DNA from 3 places in the Agarivorans sp. genome. Region 1 is predicted to be linked to each of the others. Evidence: predicted binding sites of a transcription regulator. Region 1 holds the regulator's gene; each other region holds the start of a gene.

Region 1 (10,433 bases):
CGATCACAAACACGTAGTCGGCAATACTGAGGACCTCATTAACGTCATGAGACACAATCACTGAGGTTAGTTGTAGGCTTTGGCTTAAGCTTTGGATTAGTTTGATCAATACCCCCATAGATATCGGATCTTGTCCCACAAAAGGCTCGTCGTAGAGAATAATTTCCGGCTCTAAGGCAATCGCCCTAGCGAGGGCTACTCGACGTGCCATTCCACCGGACAAATCACTGGGCATTAACTCGGCCGCCCCCCGTAAACCTACGGTTTGTAGCTTCATCAATACCAAATTGCGGAGCACCGCTTCAGGTAAATTGGTGTGTTCACGCAATGGAAAGGCGACATTCTCAAAGACATTTAAGTCGCTAAATAAAGCGCCGCTTTGAAACAACATGCCAATCCGCTTACGCAATTGGAACAACTCTCCTCGGCTCAATTGATGAACATTTTGCCCTTCGATCAACACCTCTCCAGCACTGGGCTGAAGTTGTCCACCGATCAACTTGAGTAAAGTTGTTTTACCAATACCACTAGGACCCATAATGGCCGTGATTTTACCTCGCTGAATACTTAAGTTTAAATGTTCAAAGATAAGCTTATCACCGCGTTGGAACGCCAATTGTTTTACTTCAATCAAATTCTTTGCCACTCCATGAGCATTCTTAATTGGCCAAGGAAAACATATTATTGAGATAATTGGTGACACTCAAGGCTAAACTCTTCCCTTTTGTTGGTAAAATGCCGACAATGCACCGTTTTTTAGCCATGTTATTTAAAATTTTAAGTAAAGGACGCTCATGCTAGTTGAATGTTTGTTATTGGTATTAGGCTTAGCGCTATTGGTATGGAGTGCCGACCGCTTTGTTTTTGGCGCGGCCGCCATCGCCAATAATTTTGGGCTATCCCCCATGATCATCGGCCTAACGATAGTCGCTTTAGGATCTTCAGCACCAGAAATTATGGTTTCGGCCACCGCCAGCCTAGAAGGTAAAATGAATACCGCGGTGGGCAATGTTATCGGCTCAAACATCACTAACATTACCTTGGTATTAGGCTTAACCGCATTACTTAAACCCTTGATGGTTTCGTCTTCCACCTTATTTCGTGAATTACCGATGGTACTCGGAGCCACTGCCGTCGCAGGATGGGTATTGCACGACCAGCAACTGGGTTACAGCGAAGGGTTTTTCTTATTAGTCTTGTTTTGTTGCTTGATGGGCTATTTAATTTTTAATGCCTTGAAACATCGCTCTGACAGCACTCACGACCCAATGATTGAGGAAGCCGAAGCGGAAATCCCCCAAGATGTCGCCACCCCCAAAGCTCTACTTTGGCTAGTAGTGGGGATGATACTACTTCCGCTCAGCGCCGACATTTTAGTGGGCTCTGCCTCTGAGATCGCCCGTTACTTTGGTATGAGCGACCTCGTCATTGGCCTAACCATTATCGCAGTGGGCACCAGCCTACCCGAGCTAGCGGCCTGCATCGCTGGTGTGGTTAAAAAAGAAGACGACTTGGTCTTAGGGAATATCATCGGGTCCAACTTATTTAATATACTTGCGGTATTAGCGGTGCCCGCGATGTTATCCCCGGGTGAGATCGATGCATTTGCCGCTGGGCGAGACTTTTATGTCATGATGGGAGTTACCGTAACCCTATTTATTATGGCCATGGGCTTTGGTAAAAAGCGCAAAATTAGTCGCTGGGAAGGGGGACTGTTGTTCAGTGCCTTCATCGGCTATCAAATACTATTATTAGTATCGTAACGATACTTTCTAAAGAAATTAACCACTAAGGGGAAGTGTGTGTCACACGATCACATCAGTGTAGCCAAACAAGTCCTTGAAATAGAAAGACTGGCGATAGACAACTTACAACAATATATTGATCAGCAATTTGCTGAGGCTTGCGAAATGATTTTGGCCTGCAAAGGCAAAGTCATTCTTACCGGGATGGGCAAATCAGGCCATATCGCCAACAAGATCGCCGCCACTTTAGCCTCTACCGGCACTCCGGCTTTTTTTGTTCACCCCGGTGAAGCCTGCCATGGCGATTTAGGCATGATCGCCGCTGAAGATATTGTATTGGCACTGTCTAACTCTGGCGAGTCGGAAGAGATCCTAGCGTTGTATCCGGTGTTTAACCGCATTGGAGTGCGCTCTATCGCCATGACCAGTAACCCTAATTCATCGATGGCACGGCTAGCGAACTACCATTTGTGCATAGCAGTACCGCGTGAAGCCTGCCCCTTAGGTTTAGCGCCAACCGCTAGCTCCACCGCCACTCTAGTCATGGGTGACGCCTTAGCCGTCGCCTTATTAGAAGCCCGCGGTTTTACCGCCGACGACTTCGCCCTCTCCCATCCGGGCGGAACCTTAGGTAAAAAACTGCTACTCAGCGTCAGCGACTTAATGCTAAAAGGGGAACAAATTCCTTTAGTCACAGTCGAACAAACTATTCGTGAGGCACTTTTTGAAATCACCGCCAAAGGCTTAGGCATGGTAGGTGTTGTCGATGAACAGCAGCACATGGTAGGAATTTTTACCGATGGTGATCTACGCCGTATCCTAGACCAACGCGTCGACATCCATGAAACGCCAATTGCTCAAGTGATGACCAAAAATCCCAAATACATTGAGCCTTCGTGGCTGGCCTTCGATGCTCTAAAGCTAATGAAAACCAAATCAATTAATGGTTTGTTTGTCCTTGAAAACACACAAGTAGTCGGAGCATTCAACATGCATACTTTGTTACAAGCTGGAGTATATTAGTGACTATTAGCACGCCCTACGGTGAAGTTAGCCAGCAAAATTTTAACGCCGCCGCCGCCATTAAACTGCTGATTTGCGATGTTGATGGGGTCTTTTCTGACGGCCGTATCTACATGGGCAATGAAGGCGAGGAGCTCAAAGCCTTTCATACCCTAGACGGTTTTGGCATAAAAGCCTTAATCAACAGTGGCCTGGAAGTGGCGGTGATTACTGGGCGTAAATCAAAGATAGTAGAGCAACGTATGCAGTCCTTGGGGATTACACAGCTTTACCAAGGGCAACAAGACAAATTGGCTGCTTACCGCGAACTACTGCAACAACTCCAACTAGCTCCTCAGCAAGTTGCCTACATCGGTGATGACTTAGTCGACACCCCCGTAATGCAGGCTTGCGGCTTGGGGGTGGCGGTACAAACAGCCCATCCTCTATGCAAGCAGGCGGCCGACCTTGTGACAAAAACCGCTGGCGGTTATGGTGCAGTACGCGAACTGTGTGACCTTATTTTGCAAGCTCAAGGTAAGCTCGAACAAGCCCAAGGGATGAGCATATGAACCGCCCTACTTGGTTTTTTGCTGGTTTATTTGTTATTGCTTTGATCCTCTGGCAACTCAGCCCCAGCGATAAGCAACAGCAAATCGGCACGCGAGAAGCCAGTAAGCCCAGTTTTATTGCCGAGCAACTGTACAGTGTGAGTTTTGCTGAAGATGGCCAACCACGCTATCGAATTTATGCCGAACAAATGGCATATTTTGAGCAACTAAAAAACACCGAATTTACGAAACCGAAAATTCTGGTATATCCCGCGCCCCACCAACCTGTATGGCAAATTGATGCCGATCAGGCTACAGTACAGCAGCAGCAATTAGTCACCCTAAATGACAATGTAGTAATTAAAAACTTAAGTCGCGGTGAATACATACGCGATTTAATTACCGAAAAATTGGATATCGACCTGCAAACTGAAACCATGAGCAGCGATCAACCGGTCACCGTATATGGTCCGTCTTACGAACTGTATGGGGTAGGTATGAACGGCGATTTAGCCAACGAAATAGTGACGTTATTAAATGATATTGAAGCGGTTTACCATAACCCACAGCAGTAAGTTAGTGCTCAGTGCGGGCTTACTTTTACTCTCTTGGACAGCAACAGCTTTAGAAGACGATTTTAATCAGCAAATCATCGTTGATGCCGACCGCCAAGAAGTTAACATTAAAGAAAACCGGGTCACCTTTTATACCAATGTAGTGGTAACCCAAGGTTCGATTAAAATGCGTGCCGACGAGCTTAGCGTGATCGGTAGTGAAGAAAAAGGCAGCGAAGTGATGATCGCCAAAGGGCAACCCGCTACCTTTTATCAAATGCTCGATAGTGGCAAGCCAATTGAGGCCGAAGCCAACGAGGTTCGCTACGATCTTAAAACACAAACCTTAACGCTCAGCAGCAATGCTCAACTCAAACAAGAAGAGAGCTTGGTCAAAGGCAGTATGATCAAATACAGCATTGATAAACAAGAAATGGTAGCCCAAGGAGATGGAAACAGTCGTGTCACCACCATTTTCTTACCGCAACAACTCAACGATATTGCGCCACAGGAACAACAGTAACGATGAGTACATTGATTGCTGAAAACCTAGCCAAAAGTTACAAAGGTCGCAAGGTAGTAAAAGACGTTAGTCTGAATGTAGAAACCGGTAAGATCGTGGGCTTACTCGGCCCCAATGGAGCGGGGAAAACCACCACCTTTTACATGGTAGTAGGCTTAGTGCCTCGCGATCATGGTCGAATTCTAATCGATGACGATGACCTATCTAGCACGGCTATGCATAGCCGTGCCCGCAAGGGTATTGGCTACCTACCCCAAGAAGCGTCTATATTTAGACGTCTATCTGTTGAAAAAAATATTCTTGCGGTGTTAGAAACCCGTAAAGATCTCGACAAACAGCAACAACAAGTGGCTTTAGACGACCTCTTAGAAGAGTTCCACATTAGTCACATTAGAAAAAACCTAGGCATGAGTTTGTCTGGTGGGGAACGCCGCCGGGTTGAAATTGCTCGTGCTTTAGCCGCCGCGCCAAAGTTTATTTTGCTTGACGAACCCTTTGCTGGTGTAGATCCTATTTCTGTTATCGATATAAAAAAGATTATTGAACACCTGCGTGATCGTGGTCTTGGCGTATTGATCACCGATCACAATGTGAGAGAAACTCTCGATGTTTGTGAACATGCCTATATCGTTAGCCAAGGCGAATTGATAGCCTCGGGGAAACCTGAAGAAATACTTGAAAATGAACACGTGAAACGAGTTTATCTCGGTGAACAATTCAAGCTATAGTTAAAGTGCAAGTAAAAAACACAATACAATAAGAAGAAGGAACAGCGGTAGTTAATGAAAGCATCTTTGCAGTTGCGTCTTGGTCAACAATTGACCATGACCCCTCAGTTACAACAGGCGATTCGCTTACTCCAGCTTTCAACACTGGATTTGCAGCAAGAAATTCAGGAGGCACTGGAAAGTAACCCTCTGCTCGAAGCGGATGAGTCACACGCCAGTGACAACGATGCTAATGAGGCTCAATCTCTTAATGACAAAATTAACGATAGCAGTATAAACAACGAAGTTGATAATAGTCAATTAGAAGCCGGCGATGCCATTAACCAAGACACTGTTTCTGATGACTTACCGGTGGATTCCACTTGGGATGATATCTACAGCGCCAGTTCAGGACCTTCAAGCTCAGGCAGCAGCGGTGTTAGCGACGACAGCGATATGTTGTTTCAAGGTGAAACCGTTGAATCTTTACAAGACCACTTAGTATGGCAGATGCAACTGACACCATTTAGTGAAGTTGACCAAGCTATTGCGTTGGCAATTATCGATGCGATTGATGAATCAGGTTACCTAACTCAAAATTGCGAACAGCTCTTAGAAGGTTTACGCGACAGTGAAAATAACGATTTAGATGTTGAGCTGGATGAAGTTGAAGCTGTATTAAAGCGTATTCAACACTTCGATCCGGTAGGTATTGGCGCGCGCTCTTTACAAGAATGCTTAATGATTCAATTAGGCCGCTTTGCCGAAGATACTCCTTGGCTAAAAGAAGCTAAAGACATTGTCACTAACCATATCGATGTCTTAGCCAATCGCGACTTCCGCTTATTGTCACGTAAAACCAAATTGAAAGAAGAGCAGTTGCGTGAAGTTATGCGACTCATTCATACCTTAGAGCCCCGTCCTGGCAACGCTGTAGAACCCAATCAGGCGCAATACGTTATTCCCGATGTCTCGGTCATAAAACGTCAAGGTCGATGGGTGGTAGAACTAAACCCTGACGCCATGCCCAAATTAAGGGTAAATTCTCACTATGCTTCACTCAGTAAAACCTCTACCAATGCCAACGATACCCAGTTTATTCGTAGTCATTTACAAGAAGCTAAGTGGTTTATCAAAAGCATTGAAAGCCGTAACGAAACACTGTTAAAAGTATCGAACTGCATTGTTCACCATCAGCAAGCCTTCTTTGAGTATGGAGAAGAAGCGATGAAACCAATGGTATTGAACGATGTAGCAGAAGCTGTAGAAATGCATGAGTCGACTATTTCTCGGGTTACCACCCAGAAATTTATGCATACTCCTCGTGGCATTTTTGAATTGAAATACTTCTTTTCCAGCCATGTCACCACCGAAGGGGGCGGGGAATGCTCTTCTACAGCAATTAGAGCCTTAATTAAAAAACTGGTAGCTGCCGAAAACAGCAATAAACCACTCAGCGATAGTAAAATTGCTGATATTTTGGCAGATCAGGGGATCAAGGTGGCAAGACGCACCATTGCTAAATACCGTGAGTCTTTGGCTATTCCACCTTCTAACCAACGTAAAAGCCTTATCTAAGGCCTATAACAGGGGACGATATCTATGCAAATTAATCTTACCGGACACCACGTAGAAATTACTGAGTCATTAAAAGAATATGTCCACACAAAATTTGCCAAACTAACCCGACGATTCGAACAAATAAATAATGTTCATGTCATCTTAAATGTGGAGAAACTAAATCAAATCGCCGAAGCGACCCTACATTTAAATGGTGGTGAGGTATTTGCCACTTCAGAACACACCGACATGTACGCAGCCATCGATAGCCTGATCGATAAACTCGATCGTCAAGTTATCAAACACAAAGAAAAACTCACTAAACACTAGTCACTCTAATGCAACTAAATAAAGTACTAAGTTTGAACTGCACGCAACGTGCAGTTCAATGCTCTTCAAAAAAACGCGCCCTAGAAATCATTAGCGAGCTGGCAGCTAGCCAATTGGATATCTCTGCTCAAAGTATTTTTGAGAGTTTATTAAATAGAGAAAAAATGGGCAGCACCGGCATTGGCCAAGGTATTGCGATTCCCCATGGGCGAATTGCTAGTGAACATCAAGCCACTGCGGTTTTCTTACGCTGTGATCCTGCGATAACGTTTGACTCCATCGACAATCAACCCGTCGATTTGGTTTTTGCCTTATTAGTCCCCGAAGACCAATGTCAGCAACACTTAAACACCCTATCTCAAGTTGCTGAAAAACTTAATGATAAACAAGTATGTAAACAACTTCGCTGCGCACAAAGTGATGACGAGCTATACAACATCATGGTAGCCTAATACTCTAAGCTTAATTAGGGGCCATCATGGAACTAATCATCGTTAGTGGACGCTCCGGTTCAGGCAAAACGGTTGCCTTACGAGTGTTAGAAGATCTCGGGTATTATTGTGTCGACAACCTTCCGGTACTGTTGTGGCAGTCGCTTATCGACAACTTAAAACAAAAGTATCCGAAGGTTGCCATTAGCATCGATATTCGTAACCTTCCAGATGAGCCCTCACCGATCGCGCGGGTGATCCGCAATGCCGGCCCCGAAGTCAACTTGCTCAGCATCTTCTTAGATGCCAAAGACGAGGCTCTAATTCGTCGTTATAGCGAGACGCGGCGAGTCCACCCACTAAGTCAAAACGGTGTTTCACTGGCCGAGGCGATTGAATCGGAAACCGCCCTATTAGAGCCCATCTCAAGTAACGCCGATTTACGGATCGATACTTCGAGGTTATCGGTTCATGAACTCAGCAGCCTGATCCGCTCGCGAGTCACCGGTGATAAACAACAACAGCTGATTATGGTATTTGAATCCTTTGGCTTCAAAAATGGTGTGCCCAGCGATGCAGACTATATGTTTGACGCACGTTTTTTGCCTAACCCGCATTGGCAAGAACAACTTCGCCCACTGACCGGTTTAGACCAAGCGGTTCAAGATTACCTCGCTGCTCAGCCCTTAGTCACTGAGTATATTGATCAAATTAGTCAATTACTTGATAGCTGGCTACCCCATTTGGAGGCCAACAACCGTGCCTACCTAACCATTGCCATAGGCTGCACCGGTGGACAACATCGCAGTGTTTATGTGGCGGAAAAGCTGGCCGAGCACTTTAGCTCAAAACGAAAAGTACAACGTCGTCATCGCACTTTGGAACATCATCTTGAAGCTCACTAGACAGGTTATCGTAAAAAACAAATTGGGGTTACATGCTCGCCCCGCCACTAAATTAGTAGAGTTGGCCCAGCAATTTAATGCTGAATTAAGTATCATGGATGGAGATAAAATCGCCTCCGCCGCCAGTGTATTAGGACTCATGGTACTCGCCAGCGCGCAGGGCAGCACCCTAACGCTGATAGCCGAAGGAGACGATGCGGAAGCTGCCTTAGATGCGGTACAAGCCTTGGTTGAAGCTAACTTCGACGAAGAATAAAACGATTGCAATAAACTCAAGCTACACTTAGCAGGCAAGGCTTGCAGCAGCACAAATAGGGATTCGCTTATGCTAGAAGAGATGGAGTTAAACCCTAACCAACATAAACGCCTTCAGGAGCTTCATCAAGCTCTAGACAGCGGTATGTTCGTGTATGTTAGGCGAATACTTCATCAAATGCCTGCCTGTGATGTCGCCTTATTATTGGAATCTAGCCCGCCTGCCGGTCGTAAGGTTCTATGGCAACTGACCGATCCCGAACAACACGGTGAGATTCTCGAAGAGCTTAACGAGGATGTCATGGAAGGGGTGTTGCAGCTGATGGCCCCCGAAAGCCTAGCCGCAGCCACCGAAAACATGGATACCGATGACATTGCCTACGTATTACGTAGCCTGCCAGACAGTGTTTATCGAGAAGTGCTGGATGCGATGGATAGCCAAGATCGCCATCGTGTAGAAGCTGCACTCGCCTATCCAGAAGATACGGCTGGCAGTATCATGAACACCGATACCATCACTCTGCGCGCCGACGTTAGCATCGATGTAGTATTACGCTACTTACGTTTACGTGGTGAACTACCAGAAGCCACCGATGCCTTATATGTGGTGGACGAAAACGACTTATTACTGGGTGATATTCCCCTTTCCACGCTACTAACAGTCAACCCCAATGTGAATGTCCGTGACGTCATGGACAGCAGCGCCGAAAGCATCGACGTCAACATGGCCGAAGATGATGTAGCCGCTCTATTTGAGCGACATGACTGGATTTCTGCCCCGGTAGTTGACGAACAGGGTCGCTTGCTTGGCCGTATCACCATTGATGACGTGGTGGATATTATTCGTGAACATGCAGAGCACAGCATGATGGGTATGGCCGGTATGGATGACGATGAAGATACCTTTGCGCCAGTGATTAAAAGTACTCAGCGCCGAACTTTCTGGCTAGGTATCAATCTCTGTGCAGCCCTCATCGCGGCCTCAATTAGCAATATGTTCGAATCCACCCTAGAGCAACTCGCCACTCTGGCTGTGTTAATGACGATAGTGCCCAGTATGGGAGGAATTGCCGGAAACCAGACTCTAGCGCTAGTAATTCGTGGCTTGGCCGTGGGTCATATTGGGGAAGGCAACTCACGCTGGCTAATTGGTAAGGAAGCAGCTATTGGCATGCTTAACGGGATGATTTGGGCCAGCGTAATCGCCTTAGTGGTCACTTTTTGGAAGGGAGACTGGACGCTAGGGGTTATCATTGCTGGAGCCATGTTTATTAACATGTCTTTGGCAGGTTTGGCCGGCGCCAGCATTCCCCTGCTAATGAAAAAGTTTAACATCGACCCGGCACTAGCTGGCGGGATGGCCCTCACCACCGTGACGGACGTAATGGGACTGTTTTCGTTCTTGGGGATGGCGACGTTAGTGCTCGCATAAGCGAGCACTGCTTTAGTGAAGCTAGTTAACTACCAGCAATTTTCATCGAAGAAATAAGCACCGAGCCAGACTGAATAGAGCTTTCTTTATCGAAGTCATCGGCAATCGCCACAATATTGGCGTAGATCTCTTGCAAGGTACTCGCCACGGTAATTTCGTGAACCGGAAAGGCGATTTCTCCGTTTTCCACCCAGTAACCCGCCGCGCCACGAGAATAATCACCGGTTACAGTATTCACTCCTTGGCCCATCAGCTCAGTGACAAGCAACCCGGTGCCCATTTGCTGTAACAGCTCTGCGCGACTGATACCGGAGTGCTTAATTTGCCAATTATGGATGCCACCGGCATGCCCAGTGCTTTGCATACCTAACTTACGCGCCGAATAGCTGGTCAGTAAATAACTCTCTAACACCCCATCAGCAATAATATGCTTGGCTT
Region 2 (10,433 bases), on a different contig from region 1:
GCGTGCAGGCAAACTAACCGCTTCAGACATGCAGGGTGGTTGTTTCACTATTTCAAGCCTAGGCGGCATTGGCGGCACCCAATTTACGCCGATTGTGAATGCGCCAGAGGTGGCCATTTTGGGTGTATCGCGCAGCGAAATTAAGCCGAAATGGAATGGTAAAGAATTTGAGCCTAAGTTGATGTTACCTTTGGCTCTGTCTTACGACCACCGGGTGATTGACGGCGCCGATGGCGCTCGTTTCATCTCCACCTTAAGTGGCTTGTTGGGCGACATTCGTCGCTTAGTACTTTAGTCATAAGGGCTGGATGTTTGGCATCCGGCTCTTCTTTTTTATCACGATTAACCGTAAACTCAATTGAGCTGCATGTTTGATACCGATACCCTACGGCAGCTCAATAAGATAACAAAACCAAGAGGTCATCAATGAGTAAGGAAATCAAGACCCAGGTGGTAGTACTGGGCGCAGGCCCTGCAGGCTATTCAGCTGCTTTTCGTGCTGCCGATTTAGGTTTGGAAACAGTGATTGTCGAACGTTACGCAACCCTTGGCGGCGTTTGTTTGAACGTGGGTTGTATTCCATCAAAAGCGTTATTGCACGTAGCCAAAGTGATTGAAGAAGCTAAATCACTAGCAGAGCACGGCATTGTTTTTGGTGAACCACAAACTGACATTAATAAGATCCGTACCTGGAAAGAGAAAGTGATTGGTCAATTGACCGGTGGCCTCGACGGTATGGCTAAAATGCGTAAGGTTAAGGTTGTTCAAGGCCTTGGTAAATTCACCGGTGCGAATTCTTTGCAAGTAGAAGGCGAAGACGGTGTTACTACTATCAATTTCGACAATGCGATTATTGCAGCGGGCTCTCGCCCGGTTAAATTGCCTTTCATTCCGCATAATGACCCGCGAGTTTGGGATTCAACTGACGCCCTTGAGCTAAAAGAAGTTCCCGGTAAATTACTGGTTGTGGGCGGTGGTATTATTGGTTTGGAAATGGGTACTGTTTATGGTGCCCTAGGTAGCCAAATTGATGTGGTTGAGTTTGCTGACCAACTAGTACCAGCGGCAGATAAAGATGTAGTACGCGCTTACACCAAGAAGGTGAAAGACAAGTTCAACATTATGCTAGAAACTAAAGTAGTAGCGGTTGAGTCAAAAACTGATGGCTTATACGTGACTTACGAAGGTAAGCAAGCGCCGCATGAGCCAGTACGTTACGACGCGGTATTGGTGGCGGTGGGTCGTGTACCTAATGGTTTAGGCTTAGACGCAGAAAAAGCCGGTATTGAAGTGACCGAGCGTGGTTTCATTGAGGTTGATAAACAGCTGCGTACCAATGTGCCACACATTCATGCGATTGGTGACATCGTGGGTCAGCCCATGTTGGCGCACAAAGGCGTGCATGAAGGTCACGTTGCTGCAGAAGTAATTGCCGGTAAGAAACATTTCTTCGATCCTAAAGTGATTCCTTCTATTGCTTACACCGAGCCAGAGATGGCATGGGTGGGCTTAACCGAGAAAGAAGCCAAGGCTCAAGGTATTAACTACGAAGCATCGGTATTCCCGTGGGCTGCTTCGGGTCGCGCTATTGCCTCAGACTGTCCTGATGGTATGACTAAGATGATTTTTGATAAAGAATCTGGTCGTGTTATTGGTGGTGCGGTTGTGGGCACTAATGGCGGTGAGCTATTAGGTGAGATTGGTTTGGCCATTGAAATGGGCTGTGATGCTGAAGACATCGCGCTAACTATTCACGCTCACCCAACCTTGCATGAATCAGTAGGTTTAGCTTCAGAAATTTTTGAAGGTAGCATTACCGACTTGCCTAATGCGAAGGCCAAGAAAAAGAAAAAATAGACTCTAAGCGTCTAAAAAACTAAAGTGATAAAGGCAGCCTCGGCTGCCTTTATAGTATTGCTTTCAAAGGAATGGAACTTGTCACGTTTATTGGCCAAAGGCTTGCTGCTAGTGGCTTGCTGCCTGTTTTCTCTCAACTCTTTTGCTCGACCCAAAATTGGCTTAGCGCTCAGTGGCGGAGGCGCGAAAGGGGCCGCTCATCTAGCGATTATCCAATTACTCGAAGAATATCAAATCCCAGTTGATTATGTCGCAGGTACCAGCATGGGTGCTTATTTTGGCGCTATGCTGGCAATGGGCTATGACGCACAAGAGATCGAAGACGTCACTTTTTCCATTTTTTGGGAAGGCGGATATGAAGATGACGTGACTCGCGGAGAAATGTCATTACGCCGCAAGAAGTTACGCGATCAATATCAAATTGATTTACCGATGGGCTGGAATGGCCAAAACGTGGTGCTGCCTAAAGGGGCGGTACAAGGCCAAACCATGGCTAAAATATTACGTTATGCCACCAGTAACTTAGAAGCGCTAAGCAGCTTTGATCAGTTAGCCATTCCATATAGAGCGGTAGCCACCGACATGGCCTTGATGAAGCCGGTCATTCTTGACCATGGTGATTTGGCTACCGCCATGCAGGCCAGCATGTCGGTTCCGGGGGCCTTACGCCCAGTGCAAATTGACGGCCGCCAACTGGCCGATGGTGGGGTGGTGAATAACTTGCCTGTTGATGTGCTTAAAGAGATGGGGGCAGAGCTGATTATTGCGGTGGATATTGGCGCGCGACTTAAACCTCAGGAGCAATTAAATAGTGCCGTTGATACGCTTGATCAGTTGTCGATTTTTTTAACCCGCTCAGGAACGGAGCGGCAAATCGCCTTACTCGATGACGACGATTTATTAATTAGCCCCAATATGGATGGCATTGAAACTGGCGACTTTGCGCTGATGCCTCTTGCGGTAACTCGAGGATTAGAGGCGGGGCGTGCGCCGCTTGCCGCATTGGCCAAGCGTTTAGCCTTGGGAGATGAGCCTCAGCAGTATTTAGCTTACCGCCAGCAAGTTAATCAGCGACGTGCCGACTTGGCCTTGCATGAGCAATTCGTGGTGGGGAAAATTAAACTTAACAATAATTCAAGGCTAGGCGATGAGGTGGTGTTGTCTCGCTTGCAGTTGAACCAAGGTGAATTGTTATCTAAGGAAGAGCTAGAACAGCGGATCCGCCAGCTTTATGCCTTAGGCACTTTTGAGCGAGTGGATTACCGTATTGCCACTGAACAAGGCGAAAATGTTATTCATCTTGATATTTATGAAAAAAGCTGGGGGCCGGGTTATTTTGATATGAAGTTTGGCCTTCAGGAAAACTTCCAGGATCAAACTGAAGTGAACTTTGGTTTAGGTTTTACCTTATCTAACCTCAACCGCTATGGTGCTGAATGGCGTAATGAGGTGGAAGTGGGCACGGTGAAACGTTTATATACCGAGTTTTATACGCCGTTTACCGACCACCTTCGCTACGCTTGGTCTGTCGCTGCGGAGTACGATAAACGCCAGCGGCGAGTTTATGATGTCGGCGAGGGAGTTGAGTACCTCGCGGTTGATTTTGAAGATATAGGCCTGCGTACTCATCTTGCTTGGAATTATCGTCCTTGGCAGGAGTGGGGGCTAGGGCTAGCGGCTAAACACGGTGCTTTGGATGTATCTGGCTTAGATGGTGAGGCTAATTATTGGCTTTATGGACCTTATTTAACTTTTGATTATGACACGCTAAATAGTTGGGCTTTTCCTACTGAAGGAAAGCTACTTGAGTTGACCTTAAGCCTCTATCATGAAAACGTCAGCGATGAATCGAGCGCTTATTCTCCGAGTTTTGAAGGGCGTTGGAAATACCCCTTTTCTTGGGGTAAACATCATTTGAATTGGTTTGGTGAATACGGCAGTACCGGTAGTGATTTTGTTATTCCTACCGATGCTCAAGATTTAGGTGGGTTTTTACGCCTGTCTGGTTTTAGTTATGAGCAGCTATCGGGGCGTTACAAGGCCTTAAGTGGATTAATGTATTTTTATCAACTACATCACTATAACAGCCCGATATTTCAAGCACCGGTGTTTATTGGCGGTTCGATTGAAAACGGTGGGGTTTGGAATAGCGCTAGTGACATCTCACTACATTCGTCACTATGGGCAGCTAGCTTGTTTACTGCCTTGGATAGCAGCCTTTTAGGGCCGATTGTTTTAGCTTATGGCCACAATCAAGAAGAACAAACTTTATATCTGTTTATTGGCAACGACTTCTAAATATTGCCTAAATGTAAATTAAATGTAACTTGAGGCTCTGTGGCTAAAGTATTACATGCATGTTAAGGTATTGTTTTTATTGGGTTTTGTTGGTTTTTTTAAGTTTTTGCTAAAACATCTATATTTTAATTTATAGTTAAAACAGCTATAATCACCACCCCATGAGGCCAGTTATAGTAAAGGCCCAACATATGGATATCCCCCTTCGGGCATTATTACAATAAGGAGCGAGCCGTGCTAGAGAGCTACCGCAAACACGTCGAAGAGCGTGCTGTTGAAGGTATTGTACCTAAACCCCTTGATGCTGAACAAACTGCAGGATTAGTTGAGTTACTTAAAGCGCCCCCAGCCGGTGAAGAAGACTTCTTACTCGACTTACTCGCGAATCGAATTCCCCCAGGTGTTGATGAAGCCGCCTATGTAAAAGCGGGATTTTTAGCTGCTGTGGCCGCTGGTGAAGTGAGTTCCTCAATAGTTTCTCCTGCTTATGCCACGGAATTGCTAGGCACTATGCAGGGCGGTTACAACATTGAGCCGCTAATTTCTTTGTTAGATAATGATGAACTGGCTCCAATTGCAGCTAAAGCCTTGTCTCATACCCTGTTGGTGTTTGATGCCTTCCATGATGTAGAAGAGAAGGCCAAAGAGGGTAACCAGTTTGCCCAGCAAATCATGCAGAGTTGGGCTGATGCGGAGTGGTTTTTAAGTCGCCCTGAAGTGGCTGAAAAGTCTACTTTAACCGTATTTAAAGTCACTGGCGAAACCAATACCGATGATTTATCGCCAGCGCCAGATGCTTGGTCTCGTCCTGATATTCCATTACATGCTTTAGCGATGCTGAAGAATGCCCGTGAAGGCATTGAACCCGATCAGCCCGGCGTGGTTGGCCCGATGAAGCAGGTTGAAGCGTTAAAAGAAAAAGGACACCCACTGGTTTATGTGGGTGATGTTGTGGGGACGGGGTCTTCACGTAAGTCGGCGACTAACTCGGTGCTTTGGCTAATGGGGGACGACATTCCTTACGTGCCAAACAAACGTGGTGGCGGTTTCTGTTTGGGCGGTAAAATTGCCCCTATCTTCTTCAATACCATGGAAGATGCTGGAGCCTTGCCCATTGAACTGGACGTTGAAGCGCTTGCTATGGGAGATGTGATCGACATCTATCCATTTGCTGGAGAAGTGAAAAAAGCCGGTACTGACGAGGTTATCTCGACCTTTAAGCTAAAAACCGAAGTGTTGCTTGATGAAGTTCGTGCGGGCGGTCGTATTCCATTAATTATTGGCCGTGGCTTAACCGACCGAGCTCGCGCTTCTCTAGGTTTAGAGCCTTCCACAGTATTTAAACGCCCACAAGACGTAGCCGCTTCAAGCAAAGGCTTTACGCTGGCGCAAAAAATGGTGGGTAAAGCTTGTGGTGTGGCCGGCATTCGCGCAGGTCAATATTGTGAGCCGAAAATGACGACCGTGGGTTCACAAGATACCACCGGCCCAATGACGCGCGATGAATTAAAAGATTTGGCTTGTTTGGGCTTCTCAGCCGACTTAACCATGCAGTCTTTCTGTCATACTGCGGCATACCCTAAACCGGTAGACGTTACCACCCATCATACTCTTCCTGATTTCATCATGAATCGTGGTGGTGTGTCGTTGCGTCCCGGTGATGGCATTATTCACTCATGGTTAAACCGCATGTTGTTGCCTGATACCGTTGGTACCGGTGGTGACTCACATACACGTTTCCCTATTGGTATTTCTTTCCCTGCGGGTTCAGGTTTAGTGGCTTTTGCTGCTGCAACCGGTGTTATGTCGCTAGATATGCCTGAATCAGTTTTGGTTCGCTTTAAAGGTGAAATGCAACCTGGTGTAACCTTGCGTGATTTGGTGCATGCGATTCCTTATGCGGCGATTCAGCGCGGTTTGTTAACTGTTGAGAAAAAAGGTAAGAAAAACATTTTCTCTGGTCGCATCTTAGAAATCGAAGGCTTGGAATCGCTAAAAGTAGAGCAAGCTTTTGAGTTATCTGATGCGTCAGCAGAGCGCAGTGCTGCGGGTTGTACTATCAAGTTAGGTAAAGAGCCCATCATTGAATATCTAAATTCCAACATCGTCATGTTGAAGTGGATGATCGCTGAAGGCTATGGTGACAGACGTACTATTGAGCGTCGAATCACTGCAATGGAAGAGTGGATTGCTAACCCAGAGCTAATGGAAGCCGACGCCGATGCCGAATATGCTGAGGTAATTGAAATTGATTTAGCTGAAATTCGTGAGCCGGTATTGTGTGCGCCGAACGACCCTGATGATGCGCGTTTATTATCAGAAGTCGCGGGTCAGAAGATTGATGAAGTATTCTTGGGCTCATGTATGACCAACATCGGTCACTTCCGTGCCGCAGGTAAGTTGCTTGATAAACATAAAGGTGCCTTACCTACGCGGATGTGGGTTGCTCCTCCAACGCGTATGGATCAAAAACAATTAACTAACGAGGGTTACTACGGTATTTATGGTCGTGTTGGCGCCCGTACCGAGATCCCTGGTTGTTCTTTGTGTATGGGTAACCAAGCGCGAGTAGCCGATAACTCTACGGTTGTGTCTACTTCAACGCGTAACTTCCCTAACCGTTTAGGTACTGGGGCTAACGTGTTTTTGGCGTCCGCCGAGTTGGCTGCGGTGGCGGCAATTTTAGGTAAGCTTCCTACTCCGGAAGAATATTTAGAATATGCAGCGCAAATTAACGCGACAGCGGCAGATACTTATCGTTACTTAAACTTCGATCAAATTAGCGATTATACCGATAAAGCTGATGATGTGATCATTCAAAAAGCAGTTTAAATGTTGCTTTGAAAAACAAAACGCGGCCTATGCCGCGTTTTTTTATATCTGCTAGCCAAACCCCAAGTTGAACTGTTATTATATTAAAGACTAAAAAATATCAATTTTTTCGCTCAATATTACAAAATAAACATAAAATCCCCTATTATATCCTGCTGAATTTGGATGATTACAGTTTTTACTGTATAAAAGGGAACGCTAGAATTACTAGTTTATTCGCTTGCTGTTGGAAGACGATATGTCCTTTAATGATGTTGTTGTAGTTGGCCCGTTGGCCGTAGATATGAGCCAAAATAGTATTACGTTTAAGGATAGAACTGCCTATTTAGGTCCGTTAAGAACCCATTTGCTGGGGTATTTGTGCAAACATGTTAATCAAGTTGTAGGAAGAGACGACTTGTCTGAAGCTGTTTGGGGGCGTAGTGTCTCCGATCATACTATCAATCAGCACATTTCTCAGTTACGCAAAGTCCTCACTACTGTAAATAATACTGAGCTTACTATCGCTACTATCCCTAAAAAGGGCTATATCGCGAGGTGTGAATCGGAACCAGGCTTAAACCTGCTCAAGTCTGAAGCGATTTTTGAACAGCCTAAAGCTGCGCTATTTAGTGATCCTGATACCTGTGAGCAGATCCTCGCCGCTAAAACCGAGGGCGAATTAAACTATCTAGAAGTCTTCTCGGATTTAGATGAGCTACATCAGCGATTGATGAGCCATGAGTTTCAAGCGATTGTTGTGGACACCGAGTTGGAAGGCTATCAAGGCCTGCAACTCATCAAGGCAATACGAACTGGCAAAACATTAGCCAGCTCAGACGTAGCAATTGTTTCCATCAACTCTGAGGCAAATAAGCAGTTACTTGGTTTCAACGTATTGTTGGATGTGCAAGGCTTGGTGATAAAACCACTTAATCTTGAGACCCTCGATAAGAAGCTAAAAGCTGCAGTGGCGGCGCGCTTTAAACTTAAACCTAATGCCGCTTATGACTTGGTTCCGACTAGGCTTGAGACGACAGTTAGCGTAAACTTAGCCGCTGCTTGTGTGAATAATTAAAGTGTAACTATGGAACTGACGATACGCCGTTCTTTGGACGGTCAATTAATGATTGATTGTGGTGATGAGCATCGTTGTTTAGCGATGTGGTTGGAACGAGAAATCAATAAACATCGTCAGTTTCCACAACAGCTGCTGGCCCAGCTAATGGCCCTGCATGAGTTAGCCGAGTTACGACTGGATAGCGATGAATTTCGCTTTATCGCTAATCGAGACGAAATCTTGATTTCAGTATCCGAAGACTCTCTCGAACAACCTAGTTCCCTGATTGATCAGCCGATGAGCCTTGATGCCAGTGAAAGTGCCTGTGGCTTCGATGACTTCATTGAGCTATTAAATGCAATTGCTTCTTATTAAGCTGGTGCAAGCTTGCATTCATGGCTAAAGCTCGCCAATTTATCCTCACTTAAGAAATTCCTCCTCTTAATCATTTAGTTAAACTTTTACCCTTGGTTTTTGTTTCCTCCTTGATGTTGTTAATTAGGGGGCTTGCACACTATTAGTGCTGCTTTCCCGCGGCGGATAATGGATTGAACCTATATGGCGCAGCTAATAAAGAATATGCACCGTATTGGTGCTTTGTGTTTTGTTTTGATTTTTCTTTTTGATTTTAAGTGTTTGATAAATATTGATTTATTGCTTTTGGCATAAGCTTTGTATTTGCTTAAGAGGGAAAAGTTAACGATGACTCTTTGGAGGAGCTCAAATGAAACTAATTAGCGCGATAATTAAGCCATTCAAATTGGATGACGTGCGTGAAGCCATTGCTGAAGTTGGCGTAGATGGTTTGACAGTGTCAGAGGTAAAGGGTTTTGGCCGTCAGAAAGGTCATACCGAACTTTATCGTGGTGCTGAATACCAAGTCGATTTTTTACCAAAAGTGAAGTTAGAAATTGCCACTAGCTCAGAAAATGTAGACCGCATCATTGAGGCGATTTCAAGTGCAGCTTACACCGGAAAAATTGGTGACGGCAAAATTTTTGTTTATGACTTAAGCAATGTTGTACGTATTCGTACTGGCGAAATGGATGGAGAGGCTATCTAAGTTTGACCTTAGCTGGCTAATAATAGGGATTACGGGGAAGTAATTATGGAAAACGAAATTTATCAACTGCAATACGCCATCGACACCTTTTACTTTTTGGTGTGTGGCGCCTTAGTTATGTGGATGGCTGCTGGTTTCTCAATGTTGGAAGCTGGTTTAGTTCGCGCTAAAAACACCACTGAAATCTTAACTAAAAACATCGCTCTTTATTCTATTGCTTGTGTGATGTACCTGATTTGCGGTTACGCCATCATGTACGACGGAACAGCATTCTTGTCTGGCATTGAAGCCTTTGACTTAGGCGGCATTCTAGCCTCTAAAGCCGAAGAAGGCTTTGAGGGCGGAAGTGTTTACTCTGGTGCTTCAGACTTCTTCTTCCAAGTAGTATTCGTTGCCACGGCTATGTCAATTGTATCTGGTGCCGTAGCTGAACGTATGAAGCTTTGGGCCTTCTTGATTTTCGCTGTAGTGCTTACTGGTTTCATCTACCCTCTAGAAGGTAGCTGGACTTGGGGCGGTCAATCTGTGTTTGGTTTATACGAACTTAACTTCTTTGACTTCGCGGGTTCAGGTATTGTTCACTTAGCCGGTGCCTCTGCTGCACTAGCCGGTGTATTACTACTAGGTGCTCGTAAAGGTAAATACGGTAAAAACGGTTCAATTAACCCAATCCCTGGTTCTAACATGCCGCTAGCGACAGTAGGTACCTTCATTTTATGGATGGGTTGGTTCGGCTTCAATGGTGGTTCTGTATTGAAACTAGCCGATGCTGCTAACGCTCACTCTGTTGCAATGGTATTCCTAAATACTAACGCTGCTGCGGCTGCTGGCTCACTTACAGCTCTTATCGTATGTAAGTTAACTTGGGGTAAAGCTGACCTAACAATGCTATTAAACGGCGCTTTAGCGGGTCTAGTGGCAATTACTGCTGAACCTTCTACACCAACCGCGCTTCAAGCCACTTTATTCGGTGCTGTAGCAGGCGTATTGGTAGTTGCTTCTATCGTATTCTTCGACAAAATTAAGATTGACGATCCAGTAGGTGCTATCTCAGTACACGGTGTGGTTGGCTTGTTCGGTCTATTGATTGTGCCAATTACTAATGGTGACGCTAGCTTCGGTGGCCAAATTGTTGGTGCTCTAACTATCTTCGGCTGGGTATTTGTTTCAAGCTTCATCGTGTGGAGCATCTTGAAAGCAGTAATGGGTATCCGAGTTTCAGAAGAAGAAGAAATGAACGGTATGGACCTTTCAGATTGTGGCATCGATGCCTACCCTGAGTTCGTAACAGTAAAATCTTCTAGCTAATATTTAGTTAACAAAATCTTGATTTAAAGGCCTGCT
Region 3 (10,433 bases), on a different contig from region 1:
GGGATTGCCATCCACCCCTTCAGGGTTAACGTAAATCAGCCCCATCATTACCGCCGCCAATGGGTTTTCTAGATCCCGTTCACCAGAATATCGGCTGTTCTTGGCATCACTTGGAGCCAGCCATTCTTTTTCAGATCCCCAATAGGTGTCTTTTTCTGGATGCCAGATATCTTCTCGGCCAAAGGCAAAACCAAAGGTTTTCAAACCCATCGATTCATAGGCCATGTTACCGGCCAAAATCATCAAATCGGCCCAGCTAATTTTGTTACCGTATTTACGTTTAATTGGCCATAACAACCGACGGGCTTTATCTAGGTTGGTATTATCTGGCCATGAATTGAGCGGGGCGAAACGTTGATTACCGGTGGCGCTGCCTCCTCGGCCATCGCTAATTCGATAACTGCCTGCAGAGTGCCAAGCCATGCGGATCATCAAACCACCATAATGGCCCCAGTCTGCTGGCCACCATTCTTGGCTGTCGGTCATTAAGTCTTTTAAATCTTGCTTCAAGGCGGCGACATCGAGGTTTTTTAAGGCTTCTCGATAGTTAAAGTCATCTCCTAGCGGATTGGTTTTGCGGTCGTGCTGATGCAAAATGTCGAGGTTGAGATTGTTCGGCCACCACGCCACATTAGAATTTGCCGAACCAGTTATTCCGCCATGCATAATCGGACACTGGCCTGTGCCTTGATTGTTTTCGTTGTCCATTATCAGTTCCTTGACTATCGTTATTATGAATTTCCAACGCCTTAGTAGATAAGCTAGCTGGAAATATAAAATCAAATATAAGTCAATGGGTTATTGTGAATTATTAGCTTCTAACCCAACTTAATCTCTCGTCTTCAGTCTAGTCGCTAAGGCACTATTGTTCATGGCATTTAAACAAATGGCTGTAGTAGCCTGTGCCTATTGATCGCCCATACCTCACCTTTGACGGTGCCCGTGACTCGGCAAATACTTAATGATGGCTGCCGCAAAACCATTGCTAGTTAATGCAACAACACCCTAGCGGCTCAAACACAACAAGAGGAAACGCTTTGCCAACGGAATGGATGTTAGCTTTACTTGCCTGTGTCACATCGGCAATTGCTGCAGTAATAGGCTTTGGTGGCGGAATGCTGCTGATTACTTTGCTTCCCATGTTTGTTGCGCCAAGTTTAATTATTCCCTTACACGGGCTTACCCAACTGGCCAGCAACGGCTCAAGAATGCTATTTAGTATTGCGCAGGTGCAGTGGTCGCTGCTGCCTAAATTTTTAGTGGGTTCTTTACTGGGCTGCTTGGTATTTGGCTATCTGTTGTCTAACCTAGCCAGTGAAAACCTACCTTTCGCCATTGGCTGTTATATCTTACTCAGTCTATGGAGCCCGCATTTCAACCAGTTCATGCAGCACTACCAAAGCTACTATTTAATCGGTTTTATGCAAACCGGCTTGGGCTTGATTGTGGGCGCTACCGGCCCCCTGTCGTTAGCACTGTTAAGCAAGCAACTGCAAAGCCCTCAGCAAGTTATCGCCACCAGTGCCTTATTTATGAGCATTAGCCATCTGGCTAAATTGCCGGTTTATTTCAGCATCAGCAGTGAATTGGCGTCTCAATTGCCACTGTTACTGATGATGCTGCTTGGCGCAATCAGTGGCTCTTGGCTGGGCAACAAAATCAGCTTAAGGTTTAATCCCTCTACTATCTCTATAATAATCAAGTTATTACTTAGTTTGTTAGCGCTACAAATGCTGCTAAGGGTAGTGCTAAAACACATCGCCTAAGCCGCACGGCTGAGGTAACATTTAATTTTGTTAAGCTGCTAGGTTTGGCTATGTTGCATGCGTTTAGCTTCTCTGTTTCGGTTACCGCCCCCATCATATTAATGATGATATTGGGCTACCTCTTTAAACGGCGCGATATGATTTCAGGCGAATTTATTCGCAGCGGTTCAAGCCTGGTATTTAACGTTACCCTGCCTTGCTTATTGTTTTTAAACATTGCCACCGCCGATGTAGCCGCTTTAATCCAAGTAAAACTGTTAGCCACTGCGGGCCTAATTACCTTAGCGTCGGTGGGTTTGCTGTGGATTTATGCCCGTAATATGGCCGGCCCCCAGCGCGGCGTATTTGTTCAAGGCGCCTATCGAGGCAACATGGGCATTATTGGCCTGGCCACCATCGTGAATGCCTTTGGCCATGAGGCGCTAGCACCGGCAGGGGTATATTTGGCGATCATGGTGATCCTCTACAATGTGTTGGCGATTGCGGTATTAAGTGCAGCCCAACCTAAAGCCGAGCAGAGTTTACTTAAAGGCATGGCCTATTCAATGTTTAGCAACCCACTGTTTCTGGCCATTGTATTTGGTTTATGCCTTGCCTTAATCGGCTTACGTTTGCCTGAATGGCTCACCACCAGCGGCCGTTACTTGGCTAATATGACCCTGCCGCTGGCTCTGCTGTGTATTGGCGGCTCGTTAAGTTTGGATCGTTTAAAAGGCAATCGTAGCCTGATTTTTCAAGCCTCTGCCGCTAAGTTAGTTATTTTGCCCTTAGTGTCGGTGCTGATCGGGGCACTGTTAGGTTTTCGTGGTTTAAGCTTGGGGATCCTCTACTTGATGATGGCCACCCCTTCTGCCACTGCCAGCTTTGTAATGGCTAGGCAAATGAGGGGCGATGCCGATTTAGCCGCCGACATCATCGCCATCACCACCATTTTTTCGGCCTTAACCACCACCTTCGGTTTAGTCGGCTTAAGAGCCGGCGGCCTGATTTAAGCCACAACTTAGTAATAAAAACGCTGATAAGCACTCGAGCCTTACATCAACGGATGTAAGGCCTTAATTAGAGTATTTGTTAAATCCCACCCGCTAAGCCCGATAAGTCATTAGTCTAAATTCAGAGGCTGTCCGCCTTACTCGGCTCTATATCACTTGTTACCCAGCTACGATTAAGCTAGCCTTGCTGCCTAAACATTCGCGCCTGAAATGGCCAATTTTTTTAAACAAACAGGGTAAATTACGTGTTTCTGTTAGTGAGTTTTTTATGTCTCGCCATTTTTGTCTCGTTTTTATGTTCAATATTAGAAGCGGTGCTACTGAGTGTTTCGCCTAGCTACATTCAACTGCAGCAACAACAATCCCCCAAAGTTGCCCAGCGTTTATCCAAATTGAAAGACAGTATTGATAAGCCTCTGGCGGCGATTCTTAGCCTTAATACCGTAGCGCATACCGCAGGCGCCGCCGGTGTGGGCGCTCAGGTCGCGGCTCTTTATGGCTCTCAATATTTAGCCATTTCTTCGGCGATTATGACGATATTGGTATTGGTCTTGTCGGAAATTGTGCCGAAAACTCTTGGCGTAACTTACTGGCGACAGCTGGCCCCCTTTGCCGCTTGGTTGCTACCGCTAATGATTAAGCTATTTGCCCCCTTTGTTTGGTTAAGCGACCGCATCACCGCTCGCATTGGTAACCACGAAGAAGACTTTTCTAACCTGCGTGAAGAAATAAGCGCTCTAGCAGAGCTAGGCCACCAGCAGGGCGTAATTGAAGCGGGCGAGTCTCAGGTGCTGCGTAACTTACTGCGCCTAGAGCAGCGTAAAGTCACCGACATTATGACGCCACGCGCGGTAGTGCACCGTATTGAAAAGAACAGCAGCGTGAGAGAGTTTATTGCTGTGCATCAGGCCGAGCCCTTTTCGCGGATTCCGGTCTACCAAGAGGAGCGAGATAACTTCATCGCCTATGTGCATAAACAAGACTTACTTAGTGCCGCGCTAGACAACAAGCTAGATGCGCCGATTTTTGACTACTCACGCAAGCTATTAATGTTGCCAGCTAGCGTAAGTGTGCGCCATGCCTACCAAAGCCTGTTGCAAGCGCGCGAGCTGATTGCCGCAGTGGTTAACGAATATGGTGAAGTACAAGGTTTGCTCACTATGGAAGACATTCTAGAAACCTTATTAGGCCAAGAGATTATTGACGAAACCGACGCCATTGAAGACATGCAACGCTTGGCGCGTTTCCAATGGTTGAAACGACTACGCAATAAGAAACAGCGCTACAGTCGTTAAACACTGTTCAACAAAAAGCCAGCCGCAAGGGCTGGCTTAACACTCATACATTGCGCCTAATAGGTCTTATACGGCAAGAACTTACCAGACAGTACAATGTTCACGCGATCCCCTTTCGGATCGGCTTCACGCTGAATATCCATAGAAAAATCAATGGCGCTCATGATGCCATCGCCAAACTCTTCGTGGATCAGCTCTTTAATGGTAGAACCATATACATTCACCACTTCGTACCAGCGGTAAATTAACGGATCGCTTGGCACGGCAGTGGGCAACGAGCCCTTATATGGGGCAATTTGCAACCAAGCTACCGCTTCATCAGATAATTCAAATAAATCACCGATGATTTCGGCCTGCTGTTTATCAAAGGTCATTTGCCCTAAACAGGCGGCAGTGGTCCACTCTTTAGATAGGCCAATGGCGCTGGCCACTTCGCTCCACTTAATGCCCTTTTTTACTTTACTGGCAACAATTTGTTGGGTGACTTGTTCTCTGCTACTAATCATATTGCTTCCTTTCTTGAGTAACGATCTTGATTAAACAAAATGCAGCCCGTTAACTTAGAGCTTAACGAACCAATAAAAAAATCACGACGCCAGCGAGTATCGCAGAAATGCCCTGCCACAACGCCACTGGGTTACGCTCTACCAGAGGTGCTCTAGTTTTGTTAATAAAGGCCTGGTTGGGCTTGCGCAGATCCACCAAAAACTCACTAATTTGCGAATAACGTTTTTGCGGATTGGGGTGTAAGGCTTTTTCTAGGGCGTCATCCACCCACACCGGAATTTCCCGCTCGCTATCAAGTACCGACTGATATACCAAACGCCGCTGAGCCGCTTCGGTTTTAGCTTTAGCCACGTTAGTCCCATAGGGGAAACGCCCCGACAGCAGATAGTAAGTAATCACCGCTAACGAGAACAGCTCGGCGCGCACGCTGCCGCCGTAACCTAAAAACAACTCTGGCGCAGAGTACAAGGCGGTGCCTAATAAAGACGATTGAGTATGGTCCTGTACTTGCTCGGCCAAACCAGCCGCCCATACCGAACCAAAATCAATGATCTTCACGGTGCCATGTTTATCAATCATGATGTTGTCGGGCTTTAGATCTTGATGCAGCATGTCCATGCGATGAAAGGCGCGCAAGCCCTTGGCAATTTGCTCGACTATCTCCCTCACCTTAGCCAAATCGGGCTTAGGATTGTCGGTGATCCACTGCTGCAGGGTTTGCCCTTCTAGATATTCAAACACGGTATATAAAAAGTGTCGCTGGCGCACCTCGGCGCTAGCCTTTAATACATGGGCGCTGTTAATTCGCCGAGCCATCCACTCTTCGGTAAAAAAGCGCTCTAGGTACTCTTCATCACCACGTAAATCCACCGAAGGGGTTTTTAGAATTACCTGCTGGCCACTGTGCTGATCTTCAGCTAAGAAGACATGACTACGGGCGCTGTGATGAATCGGGCGAATAATCTTATAAGAATCCATTTCCATTCTGGCGTCTAACTGTGGAGGGAAAGACAAGGCGGCAACCTGCTCTTTTAGGCTGTTATCCGCGCTCTGCGGCACTTGTTCAAGGCGAATAATCTGCAAGCTTAAGTTGTCGTCACTGCCCGCCAAATAAGCTGTGGCAACAATGTCTTCGGCAGCCTTAGTGAGATCATGGTGATTGGCGATGAGGGTTTGCTGCACTTGCTCGGCGTCGATGTATTCGTATACCCCATCGCTACACAGCAGAAAAATATCGCCCTGCTCTATTGTTAAACATTGGTAGTCAAATTCACACTCAGGCTCAATGCCTAAGGCGCGGCTCAAGTAACTTTGTTGCTCGCTGCCCCAAACACGGTGGTCTTTAGTCAGTTGCTCTAAACCCTGCAGGCTTAAGCGATATATGCGAGTATCACCCACATGAAATAAATGTGCCTGATTGCCCTTAATCACCAAAGCACTCAGGGTACAAACGTAGCCTTTATTTTTGTCGTAATGGTAGCGGCTTTGTTGAGATTGGCTATAGAGCCAGCTATTGGTGGCTTGTAAGACGCGAGTAGCGGCATGCTGCACCGTCCAAGTTTCGGAGGTGCAATAATAATCGTCTAAAAAACTGTTAACGGCGGTTTCGCTGGCAATTTGACTCACTTCGCTACTGCTAATGCCGTCGGCAATCACCGCAGCAAAACCCTTATGTTGTAGCTGTGCTCCGCTTGGGGTAAATGCGCCGTAGCAGTCCTGATTAAGGGGCTTGCGCCCCTTATCAGAACATTGGCCAATCGATACACGCAGTTGGCTAGTGGTCATAGGCAAAGCTTAAGCGTTAGCCGGTGCTGATTTGCTTGGCGCTTCTACCGCAGCCGAAGCCACTTTGCGCTTGGGCGCTGTTCTTACGTGGGTGGTATATAAGGTTAAACCGGTAAAGGCTAAACCACCCACTAAGTTACCCAAAGCAGTTGGAATTTCATTCCACAGGAAGTAATCAGAGATAGAGAACTCACCACCCATGATTAGGCCAAATGGGAACAAGAACATGTTAACAACTGAGTGTTCAAAGCCCATGAAGAAGAACAAGAAGATCGGCATCCACATGGCAATCACTTTGCCGCTTACGGTAGTTGAGATCATCGCGCCTACCACGCCCATAGACACCATCCAGTTACATAACATGCCGCGAATGAAGATAGTTAACCAGCCACCTAGGCCGTGTTCGGCATAACCCACCGTACGTGCTTCACCAATGCTAGCCGCTTTGGCGCCCACCGCACCGGCATCAACGTTGAAACCATAGGTAAAGATAAAGGCCATCATAAAGGCCACGGTTAAAGCGCCACCGAAGTTACCCAAAAAGACCAAACCCCAGTTTCTTAATATTCCTCGTACATCGACACCGGGCCGCTTATCTAATAGCGCCAGCGGAGCCAATACAAATACCCCAGTTAACAAGTCAAACCCCATTAAATAGAGCATACAAAAGCCCACAGGGAATAAGATGGCGCCCAGCAGGAAGACCCCAGTTTGCACTGCGATGGTAATAGCAAAAATAGCGGCTAGAGCCAAAATAGCGCCAGCCATAAAAGCGCGAATAACCGTATCGCGAGTAGACATAAAGATTTTGGATTCGCCGGCGTCAACCATTTTGGTGGCAAACTCGGCAGGTGCTAAATAAGACATAATATTTCCCTATATTGCTTAATCATAAATAAAAGCTGTGGTCTGGCGGATTCATCTAACATAAATACAGATTATTTCACCGCTACCAAGCAACACCCGATTAGCTGCTGACTTGGTCTTTCCCTGACCTCAGTAAGTAGATAGCAAGGGCTGCGCCAACAACACAAAATAGCAACATAAAAAATCAAAGTAATAACTTTAATACCTACAAAGAGGTAATTTTTCCTGCAAATTCATCAACATTCACTAATGGCTTGCACATTTATAGTTGCTAATTGCACCAATACAGAACAGAAAAATGAGAGTTAGCTCACTTAAGCTAGAGCTGAACAAATGTATTCACGCTTAGTTGTTTAGGATTAAAATTTCACCAGCAATAGCCCACCCAGTTAACGATTTTTTATGAAACAAAGCGCCAGCGCATATTTTGTTAAGCTTTAACAAGACAGCCTGTACAGTTTCAGTAAAGTAAGCGCTAATTAGCTCAGTAAACAGGATCGCAGCATGAAGCCGGAACAGCGGCAGCGCATTATGGAGAAAGCCGTTAAAGCCTTACAGGCGGGTAAATTCAGTCAGGCTTTTTCCACCATTAACAAAATTAATCAGCTTAAGTCGCAGCAAAATTTTCAAAGTTTAGAGCTGGCGGCTTACAGTTTGTTTCAACAGCAAAAATTTGAGCGAGCCCGCGACGCTTACCAGCAGGCGCTAGCCCTTTGCGACAATCTTCAGCAACGAAATAACTGTTATAAAAACATCGGCTTAGCCGAACAACAGCTGGGTCTACTACAAGCCGCCATCGCTTCTTTTGAGCAATGTTTTGCACTGATTGATGGAGCCGACAATGCCGATATAGCCAGCCCCTTAGGAGAATGCTATTTGGCCGAGGGGCGCTTCCAACAGTTAACCGAGCTTTGCGCCAAAATGCGCCATTGGCCCGGTCAACTGGCCAAAGCCCTAGCTCTAGAGATCTCCGCCGCCAAGCTACAAAACCAGCGCCAACAAACCTTAGATGGAATTGAAGCGCTGCTGCAACACAGCGCCTTAATTGAAGAGTGGCAAGTGGCCTTTGCCATAGACACCCTAATGTTCATTCGAGAACACAAGCGTGCCGAACAGCTATTACAACAAGCCGCTATCGACTACCCCAATAAGAGTTGGATAGTCTACTACCGAGCCGAGCTGGCCTTGCGCCAGAAACATCCCGAACAATGCATTGAATTACTTAGCGATGAGCTAATTAACCAGCTTGATTTTATGCGCAAAAAAGCAGCCTACAAGCTACGCGCCGATGCACGAGACCAGCTGCAAGATTACTCGGCAGCTTTTAACGATTACTCGGCCATGGCCGCGCTGAATCACCAACGAGCCCAAGCGCAAAGCCACCAAGATTTAGTCGCCAGCTATCAAAAACTCGATTTAAACTTTATTAAGCAGCAGCCCACTTTAGCGCAAAACGATGCCGAGCCAGAGCCGGTATTTATGATGGGCTTTAATCGCTCGGGCACCACCTTGTTAGAGAACATTTTAGATACCCAACAACGAGTGATAGCTTTAAGTGAAACCCGCTCACTGTATTCAGTGGGCCAGGCGATGAGCCAACAACTGAATAAACGCTACCCCGAAGATTTGGCCACACTTAGCCCCAGCGAGCGCCAATTATTGCGCCAAGGCTACTACGACTACATCAGGGAGTTAGGCTTTGAGCTGAAGCCCGACAGCGTCATTGTTGACAAGTTTCCGCTGTATACGGTAGAGCTACCGCTGATTTTAAGCCTATTTCCTAAAGCCAAAATCATCTTTTGCCTGCGCCACCCAGCCGATGTGTGTTTGAGTAATTTCCAACAAAACTCGGCCAATAACCAACAACAGGCTAAGTTGAACCGCCTAGCCGATTGCTTTAGCTACTACCAACAAGTGTTCACGCTATTTCAACGTTATCAGCAACAATTGGATTTAAATATTCACTATGTGCGTTATGAAGATTTGGTGGAAGACTTGGAGCCTCAGGCCGAGGCTTTATTTGAGTTTCTCAACTTGCCTGTGAGCGAGGATTACCACCAGTTTAATCAGCACGCTCAGCAGAAGATTGTGATGTCGGCGTCAAGCAACCAAGTGGTGGAAGAAATCTACCAGCACTCGCGCTATAAATGGCTGAACTACCAAACGCAGCTTCAGCCCCATTTAGCTAAAGTCGCCCAGTTCGTCGAACAGTTTGCTTATCCACCTTTAAGCTAGGCTTTGCTCCTTGGTCGTAGCCCGACCAAGGCGGCTTATTTTTGCTGGCGCTGAATACTGGGAATGTTTAACCACTCTTCGTCGTATTCTTTTAAGGCCTTTTTACGCCGCTCTCGCTCGGCAATAGTTTCACCAAACACCTGCATGTGGGCTTGTTCCATCAAGGCTTGAGCGCGTGCTCGCTCAACTATGCCTAACAACTCAGCGGCTTGCATAAAACCTTCTAGCCGCCCCTTTTGTAAATCACCGCCTTTGCCCCGCTTCACTTCATCAAAATAGGACAAAAACTTCTCATAACAAGTTTGGGAAAATTCGGCTTGGCTAAGCATGCTACCTCTCAAATCGTTTTACAGGTGGGCTTTTAAAATCTGATATAACTCGGGACGATGCTCGGCAATCTCCTCGGGGCTTAGGCCCTCTAAAGAATGCGGATACTTTAACCATTGCTTGGTTTCGTGCAGGTAATAATCGGGCACCCGCTCAGTGAGATTGCGCTCGGGCTTATAATACGGCACCGCTACGCGAATATCTTCCGGGGTATTTAGACGGGCTAAGCGTCTCAACTCGCTAATAATCGCTTCAATGGAACGGCCGGTATCAAATACATCGTCAACAATCAGCAACTTATCATGATGCTGTACATGCTTAACCAAATAGCTCAAGCCATGCACTTTAATCTGCTTAGACTGCTGATCAATGGCCGCCGCATAAGAGGAAGTACGAATCGCAATGTTGTCGGTGGTCACCCCGTGAAAAGCCAAATACTCTTGCACCGCAATACCAATGGGCGCTCCGCCTCGCCACACCGCAATGGTGAAAGTGGGCTTAAAATCGCTGTCTAATACTTGTTTGGCTAAGCGGAACGAATCTTCAAGTAGGGACTGTCCGCTTAAATATAATTTTTCGCTCATCTTCAGTGATTACCAATAATCGTTGCTGACCTAGTGCTCAAGGTTATAGTATAAAATCACAATCGTGAAATTGTT

What was found. Region 1 encodes sigma-54, which starts transcription at its own class of promoters, with help from an activator protein. Its sites were predicted from a motif close to GTTGGCACGNNNNTNGNNT; they were not measured.
Region 2: the regulator sigma-54 is predicted to act here: its motif matches at 8,686-8,704, upstream of ACQY6Q_RS05270 (P-II family nitrogen regulator).
Region 3: the regulator sigma-54 is predicted to act here: its motif matches at 7,354-7,372, upstream of ACQY6Q_RS09515 (formate/nitrite transporter family protein).

What each region holds. Positions count from the first base shown of each region.
Region 1 is NZ_JBNKPP010000133.1:18,068-28,500, forward strand. Features, by position in the region: gene ACQY6Q_RS08090 (ATP-binding cassette domain-containing protein) at 1-646, opposite strand, end outside; gene ACQY6Q_RS08095 (calcium/sodium antiporter) at 795-1,763, shown strand; gene ACQY6Q_RS08100 (KpsF/GutQ family sugar-phosphate isomerase) at 1,803-2,768, shown strand; gene kdsC (3-deoxy-manno-octulosonate-8-phosphatase KdsC) at 2,768-3,319, shown strand; gene lptC (LPS export ABC transporter periplasmic protein LptC) at 3,316-3,873, shown strand; gene lptA (lipopolysaccharide transport periplasmic protein LptA) at 3,878-4,375, shown strand; gene lptB (LPS export ABC transporter ATP-binding protein) at 4,378-5,103, shown strand; gene ACQY6Q_RS08125 (RNA polymerase factor sigma-54) at 5,158-6,660, shown strand; gene hpf (ribosome hibernation promoting factor) at 6,685-6,972, shown strand; gene ptsN (PTS IIA-like nitrogen regulatory protein PtsN) at 6,981-7,424, shown strand; gene rapZ (RNase adapter RapZ) at 7,451-8,308, shown strand; gene ACQY6Q_RS08145 (HPr family phosphocarrier protein) at 8,292-8,564, shown strand; gene mgtE (magnesium transporter) at 8,634-9,995, shown strand; gene pmbA (metalloprotease PmbA) at 10,021-10,433, opposite strand, start outside.
Region 2 is NZ_JBNKPP010000090.1:617-11,049, reverse strand. Features, by position in the region: gene aceF (pyruvate dehydrogenase complex dihydrolipoyllysine-residue acetyltransferase) at 1-295, shown strand, start outside; gene lpdA (dihydrolipoyl dehydrogenase) at 427-1,857, shown strand; gene ACQY6Q_RS05290 (patatin-like phospholipase family protein) at 1,936-4,155, shown strand; gene acnB (bifunctional aconitate hydratase 2/2-methylisocitrate dehydratase) at 4,390-6,987, shown strand; gene ACQY6Q_RS05280 (winged helix-turn-helix domain-containing protein) at 7,226-8,044, shown strand; gene ACQY6Q_RS05275 (YacL family protein) at 8,054-8,401, shown strand; gene ACQY6Q_RS05270 (P-II family nitrogen regulator) at 8,751-9,089, shown strand; gene ACQY6Q_RS05265 (ammonium transporter) at 9,135-10,397, shown strand.
Region 3 is NZ_JBNKPP010000158.1:1,222-11,654, forward strand. Features, by position in the region: partial or broken gene katG (catalase/peroxidase HPI) at 1-708, opposite strand, end outside; gene ACQY6Q_RS09490 (TSUP family transporter) at 1,038-1,766, shown strand; gene ACQY6Q_RS09495 (AEC family transporter) at 1,817-2,758, shown strand; gene ACQY6Q_RS09500 (CNNM domain-containing protein) at 3,016-4,053, shown strand; gene cynS (cyanase) at 4,110-4,559, opposite strand; gene ACQY6Q_RS09510 (protein kinase domain-containing protein) at 4,621-6,345, opposite strand; gene ACQY6Q_RS09515 (formate/nitrite transporter family protein) at 6,355-7,212, opposite strand; gene ACQY6Q_RS09520 (sulfotransferase) at 7,717-9,447, shown strand; gene ACQY6Q_RS09525 (hypothetical protein) at 9,483-9,776, opposite strand; gene ACQY6Q_RS09530 (phosphoribosyltransferase) at 9,795-10,358, opposite strand.